2 regions of the Klebsiella sp. PL-2018 genome follow, and region 1 is predicted to be linked to the other one. Evidence: predicted binding sites of a transcription regulator. Region 1 holds the regulator's gene; the other holds the start of a gene.
The links. The regulator PurR, encoded in region 1, represses purine synthesis genes. The targets are predictions, from matches to a motif close to CANGCAAACGTTTGCNTG.
Positions count from the first base shown of each region.

Region 2: a site for PurR is predicted at 2,271-2,288, ahead of cvpA (colicin V production protein). Genes of this name have one in related genera too.

Region 1 is NZ_CP077673.1:2,566,419-2,570,735, forward strand. Features, by position in the region: gene punC (purine nucleoside transporter PunC) at 1-994, opposite strand, end outside; gene punR (DNA-binding transcriptional activator PunR) at 1,107-2,018, shown strand; gene purR (HTH-type transcriptional repressor PurR) at 2,037-3,062, opposite strand; gene MKleb_RS11875 (cytochrome bd-I oxidase subunit CydH) at 3,359-3,448, shown strand; gene MKleb_RS11880 (MFS transporter) at 3,613-4,317, shown strand, end outside.
Region 2 is NZ_CP077673.1:4,147,306-4,151,622, reverse strand. Features, by position in the region: gene accD (acetyl-CoA carboxylase, carboxyltransferase subunit beta) at 1-124, shown strand, start outside; gene folC (bifunctional tetrahydrofolate synthase/dihydrofolate synthase) at 197-1,465, shown strand; gene dedD (cell division protein DedD) at 1,455-2,144, shown strand; gene cvpA (colicin V production protein) at 2,344-2,832, shown strand; gene purF (amidophosphoribosyltransferase) at 2,866-4,317, shown strand, end outside.

The DNA.
Region 1 (4,317 bases):
GGCCGGTCGCCTGCGGGAATGGCTTCAGGGCCTGCGCGACGACGATAGGGTAAATACCGCCATTCACCACCGCCATGGCGCAGAACGGAATCATCAAACCAACGAGCGTGGCGTTTTCCCGCAGGCCTACCAGCCAGGTGGCGGCGACGCTGAGGGCGAAAATAGCCAGCAGCCAGGGCAGAATTTGCTGGCCCTGCCATTTTTGCAGCGCCGCGCGGCAGCCATAACCGCCCACCAGAAACGCGATAGTTTGCGGAACGTAGCTCAGGCCGATAACGGTCGGGCCATAGCCCATTTCATGAAGAATAAACGGCGACCCCGTCAGCCAGGCAAAAAAGCTGGCGGAACAGGCGGCGTAGATGAGCACGTTACCGCTATACTCGCGTGAGCGCAGCAGGGTGAGAAACGTGAGCTTCTGCTGGGCGCTGGCAACCGGTTTGTTCGCTGGCTTCAGGCGCAGGGCGGGCAGCATCAGCAGCAGGGTAATCGCGAACAGCACGGCAAAAATAGCCTGCCATTCAAAATGGACCAGCAGCCAGCTGCCGAGCAGCGGCGCCAGCGCGGGCGATAAACCGACCAGCGGCATAATGGCGGCGAAAATCCGGTTGGTTCTTTGCGCTGGATAATAATCGGTGACCATCGCCTGCCAGGTCACCGCGGCGGCGCAAACCCCCAGGGCCTGAATAAATCGCAGCGCGAGCATCAGGTTGGCATCGCGAACCCACAGCATCCCCAGACAGCCGATAGCAAAAATGGCCAGCCCGCTCAACAGCACCGGCTTGCGGCCATAGCGATCGGAAAGGGGCCCCCAGAAAAGCTGGCCCAGCGCAAAGCCTGCCAGGAACAGGCTCAGGCTGGCGCTGACGGAGGCCGCAGAAGTGTTCAAATCTTGTTGCATGGCGGCGAAAGCCGGAAGATACATATCGGTCGCCAGAAAGCCCAGTACGCTGAGTCCAGCCAGCCAGACTAAAAATCCTTTCCCAGGTTGTTGCATCATCTTCTCTTTTTATTGTTGCAGGTACGATGGCGCAGAGTGTAGGGAGTGCATTAAGGCTTGTGAAACGCTAATATTTGTCAGGTGAATTCAAAAATTTTGCAGGCAGAAAATGTGGTCCGAATACTCGCTTGAAGTTGTCGATGCTGTCGCCCGCAACGGCAGCTTTAGCGCCGCAGCGCAGGAACTGCACCGCGTACCCTCGGCCGTCAGCTATACCGTGCGTCAGCTGGAGGAGTGGCTGGCGGTACCGCTGTTCGAACGCCGTCATCGTGATGTGGAATTAACGCCGGCCGGCGTCTGGTTTTTACAGGAGGGGCGTTCTGTTATCAAAAAAATGCAGATCACCCGCCAGCAGTGCCAGCAGATAGCCAACGGCTGGCGCGGGCAGCTCTCTATTGCGGTGGATAATATCGTTAAACCCACGCGCATGCGGCAGATGATCGTTGATTTCTATCGTCATTTTGATGACGTCGAACTGATTGTTTTTCAGGAGGTGTTCAACGGCGTCTGGGATGCGCTCGCCGACGGTCGCGTGGAGCTGGCCATCGGCGCGACGCGCTCAATTCCGGTAGGGGGCCGCTACGCCTTTCGCGATATGGGAATGCTGAGCTGGGACTGCGTCGTCGCGAGCCACCATCCGCTGGCCAAAATGGCCGGGCCTCTGAGCGATGACGTCCTGCGCAACTGGCCGTCGCTGGTCAGGGAGGATACCTCGCGCTCGCTGCCGAAGCGGACCACCTGGCTGCTGGATAACCAGAAGAGGGTGGTGGTGCCGGACTGGGATGCCTCAGAAACCTGTCTCTCCGCCGGACTGTGCGTCGGTATGGTTCCCGGGCATTTAGCGCGCCCGTGGCTTGATAGCGGCGCATGGACGGCGCTGGAGCTGGAGAACCCCTTCCCGGACGCCGCATGCTGCCTGACGTGGCAGCAAAGCGATGCCTCGCCGGCGCTGCTATGGCTGCTGGATTACCTTGGCGATAGCGAAACGCTAAACCGGGAGTGGCTGCGGGCGCCGGAATGACCGACGCCGCGGGAAAGGTTAACGGCGATAATCAACAAACGGGCCGTCGGCCACGGAACGGCGCTCGACCAGGCGAGGGTGGACTTCAATCGACTGCGAGATTTCACGCTTATTAACGATGCGGTCCAGCAGCATGTTAAACGCCGCTTCGCCAAGAGAGTCTTTAGGCTGATGAATGGTGGTCAGCGCCGGGCTAAAGTAGCGGGCGTTGCGCACGTTATCATAACCGATCAGCGAAATATCCTGCGGCACGCGCAGACCCATTTCATCCGCCGCGCAGATGGCGCCCATCGCCATAATATCCCCGCCGCAGAAGATGGCCGTTGGGCGAGGATGCTGGCCGAGAATCTGCTGCATGGCGCGGTAGCCGGATTCCGGCTCAAAATCGCCCTGCACAATCCAGTTTTCCGGAACGCTAATATGCGCCTCTTCCATCGCTTTCATAAAACCTGCCAGCCGGCCTGCGCCGGTGTTACGCTCCAGCGGGCCGGGGATCACGCCGATATCGCGATGCCCGCGTTCAATAAGGTAGCGCCCGGCGATATAGCCGCCTTCAAAGGCGTTATCGACAACCGAGTCGGTGAAGTCGGCTTTTGCCTCGCCCCAGTCCATCACTACCATCGGAATATGACGATACTCTTCCAGCATGCTTAACACCGACTCCGGATACTCGGAGCACATCACCAGCAGGCCGTCTACGCGTTTCTGCGCCATCATTGACAGATAGGCGCGCTGTTTCTCAGGGTCGTTCCACGCGTTGCCGAGGATCAGGGTGTAGCCCTTCTGGAAGCAGCTCTTCTCGACGGCTTCGATAATCTCAGCGAAATAGGCCGCTTCGCTGCTGGTTGCCAGCAGACCAATAGATTTGGTGTGATTGACCTTCAGGCTGCGGGCAACGGCGCTGGGGGAGTAATGCAGTTCTTTTATTGCCGCCCACACCGCATTGCGCGTCTCTTCCGCAACGAATCGGGTTTTGTTAATCACATGTGACACTGTTGTAGTGGAAACGTTTGCGCGCTTCGCTACATCTTTAATAGTTGCCATTACTTCTCACTCCAGACCTTGACCTGATCGTCTGTTTATCGGTACGTAAACGTTTGCCTGTACACACCCTGGCGCCAAAATTGAGCATGGCATCACGTCGGGAAAACGACACAGAACGACAGGAAGGGGTCAATGGCCGATACGCTTTCAAATTAGCGTGGGATTTTGTCCGATCTTGGGGCAAAGGGGAAGAGCAAAAATGTGCATCACTCTAAATCTCGGAAGATTTTTACGCTATTCTGTGTAAAAATGAGCAAGCTCACTTTTCATGTGGGGATAATCAGGGGGAAAAATTGATGGATACAAATTTAAAGTTTTCGCTGACGACGACGATTATTGTTCTGGGTTTGATTGTTGCCGCAGGTTTGACCGCCGTACTGCACTAATTATGCGATAAGGGAGGGGCCGCTCTCCCTTTCTCTCCGCCATTATTATCATTTTCGCAAAAATCTTTTGCCATTTCGTTCACTTTTGTTTTTCTGTGATTGATGTCATGCTTTTGACTTCTGATGAGATGCCGTCGCGGAAGGCGGCCTGATGGAGTCCCTGCATGAAAATCAATTTTCCCCTGCTCGCGCTGGCGATCGGTGCCTTTGGTATCGGCACAACCGAGTTCTCCCCGATGGGGCTATTACCGGTTATCGCTAAAGGCGTGGACGTTTCGATTCCGGCGGCGGGAATGCTGATTAGCGCCTATGCCATCGGCGTGATGGTCGGCGCGCCGCTGATGACTCTGCTGCTCTCCCACCGCGCGCGCAGAAATGCGCTGATCTTTCTGATGGCGATTTTTACCCTCGGTAACGTACTCTCTTCCATTGCTCCGGATTACACCACGCTGCTGCTGTCGCGCATTATTACCAGCCTTAACCACGGCGCCTTCTTCGGCCTGGGTTCAGTGGTGGCGGCGAGCGTTGTGCCAAAACACAAACAGGCCAGCGCCGTGGCGACGATGTTTATGGGGCTGACGATAGCGAATATCGGCGGCGTTCCCGCGGCGACCTGGCTGGGCGAAACCATCGGCTGGCGGATGTCGTTTCTTGCCACGGCGGGGCTGGGCGTGATTGCGATTATCGGTCTGTGGTTTTCTCTACCGAAGGGCAGCGCCGGCGAGCGCCCTGACGTCAAGCAGGAGCTTTCCGTGCTGATGCGTCCGCAGGTGCTGTCGGCGCTGCTGACGACGGTACTGGGGGCAGGGGCGATGTTCACGCTTTATACCTATATTTCTCCCGTTTTGCATACCATCACCCACGCCTCT
Region 2 (4,317 bases), 1.6 Mb from region 1:
GGAAATGCGTCTGAAGCTGGCCAGCATTCTGGCGAAGCTGATGAACCTTCCGGCGCCAAATCCGGAACCCGCTCACGAAGGTGAGGTGGTGCCACCGGTGCCGGATCAGGAACCAGAGGCCTGATAATGCAGAGGGCAGGCCTGACGGCGCTGCCCTTTTTTTTACGCGTAGTTATCCTAACTCTTGCCGGACATCATGGAAAAACAACCTATTCCTCAGGCCACGTCGCCCCTGGCTACGTGGCTTTCTTATCTGGAACATCTGCACAGCAAAACTATCGATCTCGGGCTGGCGCGCGTCAGCGAGGTCGCGCAGCGGATGGCGGTAATGAAACCTGCGCCGTTTGTCTTTACGGTGGCGGGGACCAACGGCAAAGGCACCACCTGCCGTACCCTGGAGTCGGTGCTGATGGCGGCGGGCTATAAGGTTGGCGTTTACAGTTCGCCGCATCTGGTGCGCTACACAGAGCGGGTGCGGGTGCAGGGCGAAGAGCTGGCGGAGCTCGCGCATACGACCTCTTTTGCCGAAATTGAAGCCGCGCGCGGCGAGATTTCCCTGAGCTATTTTGAGTTTGGCACCCTCTCCGCGCTGTGGCTGTTTCAGCAGGCGCGGCTGGATGTGGTGATTCTTGAGGTGGGCCTGGGCGGCCGCCTGGATGCGACCAATATCGTCGATGCTGACGTGGCGGTGGTGACCAGTATTGCTCTCGACCATACCGACTGGCTGGGGCCCGATCGCGAAAGCATCGGTCGCGAAAAGGCGGGGATTTTCCGCCCTGGTAAACCGGCTGTCGTCGGCGAACCCGATATGCCGTTGACCATCGCTGAGGTGGCGAGCGAAAAAGGGGCGCGGCTCCTGCGCCGTGACGTTGACTGGCAGTATGACGCCAGTGAACAAGGCTGGTCTTTCCGCGATCGTCAGGGGGCGTTAAGCGATCTGCCGCTGCCGCAGATCCCGCTGCCGAATGCGGCAACGGCGATTGCGGCCTTGCGCGCCAGCGGGCTTAAGGTAAGCGAGCAGGCGTTGCGCGATGGCGTTCAAAACGCGATGCTGCCGGGGCGTTTCCAGATAATCAGCGATGCTCCCCGGACGATCCTGGATGTTGCCCATAATCCGCATGCGGCGGCCTATCTCGCCGGGCGTCTCAAAACCTTATCGAAAACGGGGCGCGTGCTGGCGGTTATTGGTATGCTGCATGACAAGGATATTGCAGGAACGCTGGCAAATTTGCAGGCCGAAGTTGACGACTGGTACTGCGCGCCGCTGGAAGGTCCGCGCGGAGCCACGGCGGAGCAGCTGCTGGAACATTTGCGCACAGGTAAAGTCTATACTAGCGTCGCTGAGGCGTGGCATGCCGCGATGGCGGACGCCGGGCCTGAAGATACGGTGCTGGTGTGTGGTTCATTCCATACGGTGGCGCATGTAATGGAAGAAATAGACGCGGGGAGAATCGGTGGCGAGTAAGTTTCAGAACCGTTTAGTCGGGACGATTGTGCTGGTGGCGCTGGGGGTGATTATCCTGCCAGGGCTGCTGGATGGTCAGAAAAAACATTATCAGGATGAGTTTGCCGCCATTCCGCTGGTGCCAAAACCGGGGGATCGCGATGAGCCGGATATGCTGCCAGCGGCGACCCAGGCGCTGCCTTCGCAGCCTCCTGAAGGGGCGGCGGAAGAGGTGAGGGCCGGCGATGCCGCTGCGCCATCGCTGGATCCGTCGCGGATACCGGTGAATAACAACAGTTTTGATGTGGTGCAGGAGCCGGTGGTCGCACCGAAACCACAGCCGAAACCTCAGCCGAAGCCGGTAGAGAAGCCGCAACCGCAACCACAGCAGCAGCAGGTTACGGCGCAGACGCCGCCCCCTAAACCGCAGCAGCAGGCTGAAATTCCGGCGCCAACCGGTAAAGCCTATGTGGTGCAGCTTGGGGCGCTGAAGAACGCCGATAAGGTTAACGAGATTGTCGGTAAGCTGCGCGCTTCCGGCTTTAAAGTTTACACGTCGCCTTCGACGCCGGTGCAGGGTAAAATTACCCGTATTCTCGTGGGGCCGGATACCTCGAAGGATAAGCTGAAAGGTCAGCTTGGTGAGCTGAAGCAGCTTTCGGGACTTAGCGGCGTGGTCATGGGCTACAGCCCGAACTAACTCTCTCTTTTTTAAAGGAGTAGAGTGCTGAAACCCCTGTCTGACGCGCCCTGAAGAGGCGAAAGGCAGTATGGCGTTGAATGTTTTTTCAGCGCCATTTTTATTTCTGTAGGGCACGGAAATCCCTACGCAAACGTTTTCTTTTTCTGTTAGAATGCGCCCCGAACCGGACGACAGGGCGTAAAATCGTGGGACGTATATGGTCTGGATTGATTACGCCATAATTGCGGTGATTGGTTTTTCCTCACTGGTTAGCCTGATCCGCGGCTTTGTTCGTGAAGCTTTATCGCTGGTAACCTGGGGATGCGCTTTCTTTGTTGCCAGTCATTACTACACTTACCTGGCTGTCTGGTTCACGGGCTTTGAAGACGAACTGGTCCGAAATGGGATTGCTATCGCGATACTGTTTATCGCAACGCTTATCGTCGGCGCTATCGTTAACTTTGTGATAGGTCAACTGGTGGAAAAAACCGGCCTGTCGGGAACCGACAGGGTGTTAGGGATCTGCTTTGGCGCCCTGCGCGGGGTGCTAATCGTCTCGGCGATTCTGTTCTTTCTCGATAGCTTTACCGGTATGGCGAAAAGCGAAGACTGGCAAAAGTCTGAGCTTATCCCGCAGTTCAGTTTCGTTATCAGATGGTTCTTTGACTATCTGCAGAGCTCGTCAAGTTTCTTGCCCAAAGCATAAGCGTTGGGATGTAGCTTAACGAGGAAAAGACGTATGTGCGGTATTGTCGGTATCGCCGGTGTTATGCCGGTAAACCAGTCGATTTATGACGCGTTAACGGTGCTTCAGCATCGTGGCCAGGATGCCGCAGGCATCATCACCATTGATGCGAACAACTGTTTCCGTTTGCGTAAGGCGAACGGTCTGGTGAGCGACGTTTTTGAAGCTCGCCATATGCAGCGTATGCAGGGCAATATGGGTATTGGTCACGTTCGTTACCCGACGGCTGGCAGCTCCAGCGCCTCCGAGGCACAGCCTTTCTACGTCAACTCGCCGTACGGCATTACGTTGGCGCACAACGGTAACCTGACTAACGCTCACGAGCTGCGTAAAAAGCTGTTTGAAGAAAAACGCCGCCACATCAACACCACCTCTGATTCCGAAATCCTGCTCAATATCTTCGCCAGCGAGCTGGACAACTTCCGCCACTATCCGCTGGAAGCAGACAACATTTTTGCGGCGATCGCCGCCACCAACCGCCAGATTCGCGGCGCTTATGCCTGCGTGGCGATGATTATCGGTCACGGCATGGTCGCTTTCCGCGACCCGAACGGCATTCGTCCGCTGGTGCTGGGCAAGCGCGATATCGGCGATGGCCGCACCGAGTATATGGTCGCTTCGGAAAGCGTGGCGCTGGATACGCTGGGCTTTGAGTTCCTGCGCGACGTGGCGCCTGGTGAAGCGGTATATATCACCGAAAAAGGCCAGCTGTTTACTCGCCAGTGTGCGGAAAACCCGGTCAGCAACCCGTGCCTGTTCGAGTACGTCTATTTTGCGCGTCCAGACTCCTTCATCGACAAAATTTCCGTTTACAGCGCCCGCGTCAATATGGGCACGAAGCTGGGCGAGAAAATTGCCCGCGAGTGGGAAGATCTGGATATCGATGTGGTCATTCCCATTCCGGAAACCTCCTGCGATATCGCGCTGGAAATTGCCCGCATCCTCGATAAGCCGTATCGCCAGGGGTTTGTTAAAAACCGCTACGTTGGCCGTACCTTTATCATGCCGGGCCAGCAGCTGCGCCGTAAGTCCGTGCGCCGTAAGCTTAACGCCAACCGCGCCGAGTTCCGGGATAAGAACGTGCTGCTGGTGGATGACTCCATCGTGCGCGGCACCACCTCTGAGCAGATTATCGAGATGGCGCGCGAAGCCGGGGCGAAGAAAGTGTATCTGGCCTCCGCTGCGCCGGAAATTCGCTTCCCGAACGTGTATGGCATCGATATGCCAACCGCCAATGAGCTGATAGCCCACGGGCGTGAGGTAGATGAGATCCGCCAGATCATCGGCGCCGATGGCCTGATTTTCCAGGATCTGGACGATCTGATTGACGCGGTGCGCGCGGAGAATCCGGATATTCAGCAGTTTGAATGCTCGGTCTTCAACGGTATCTACGTCACTAAAGATGTCGATCAGCAGTATCTGGACTATCTCGACTCTCTGCGTAAC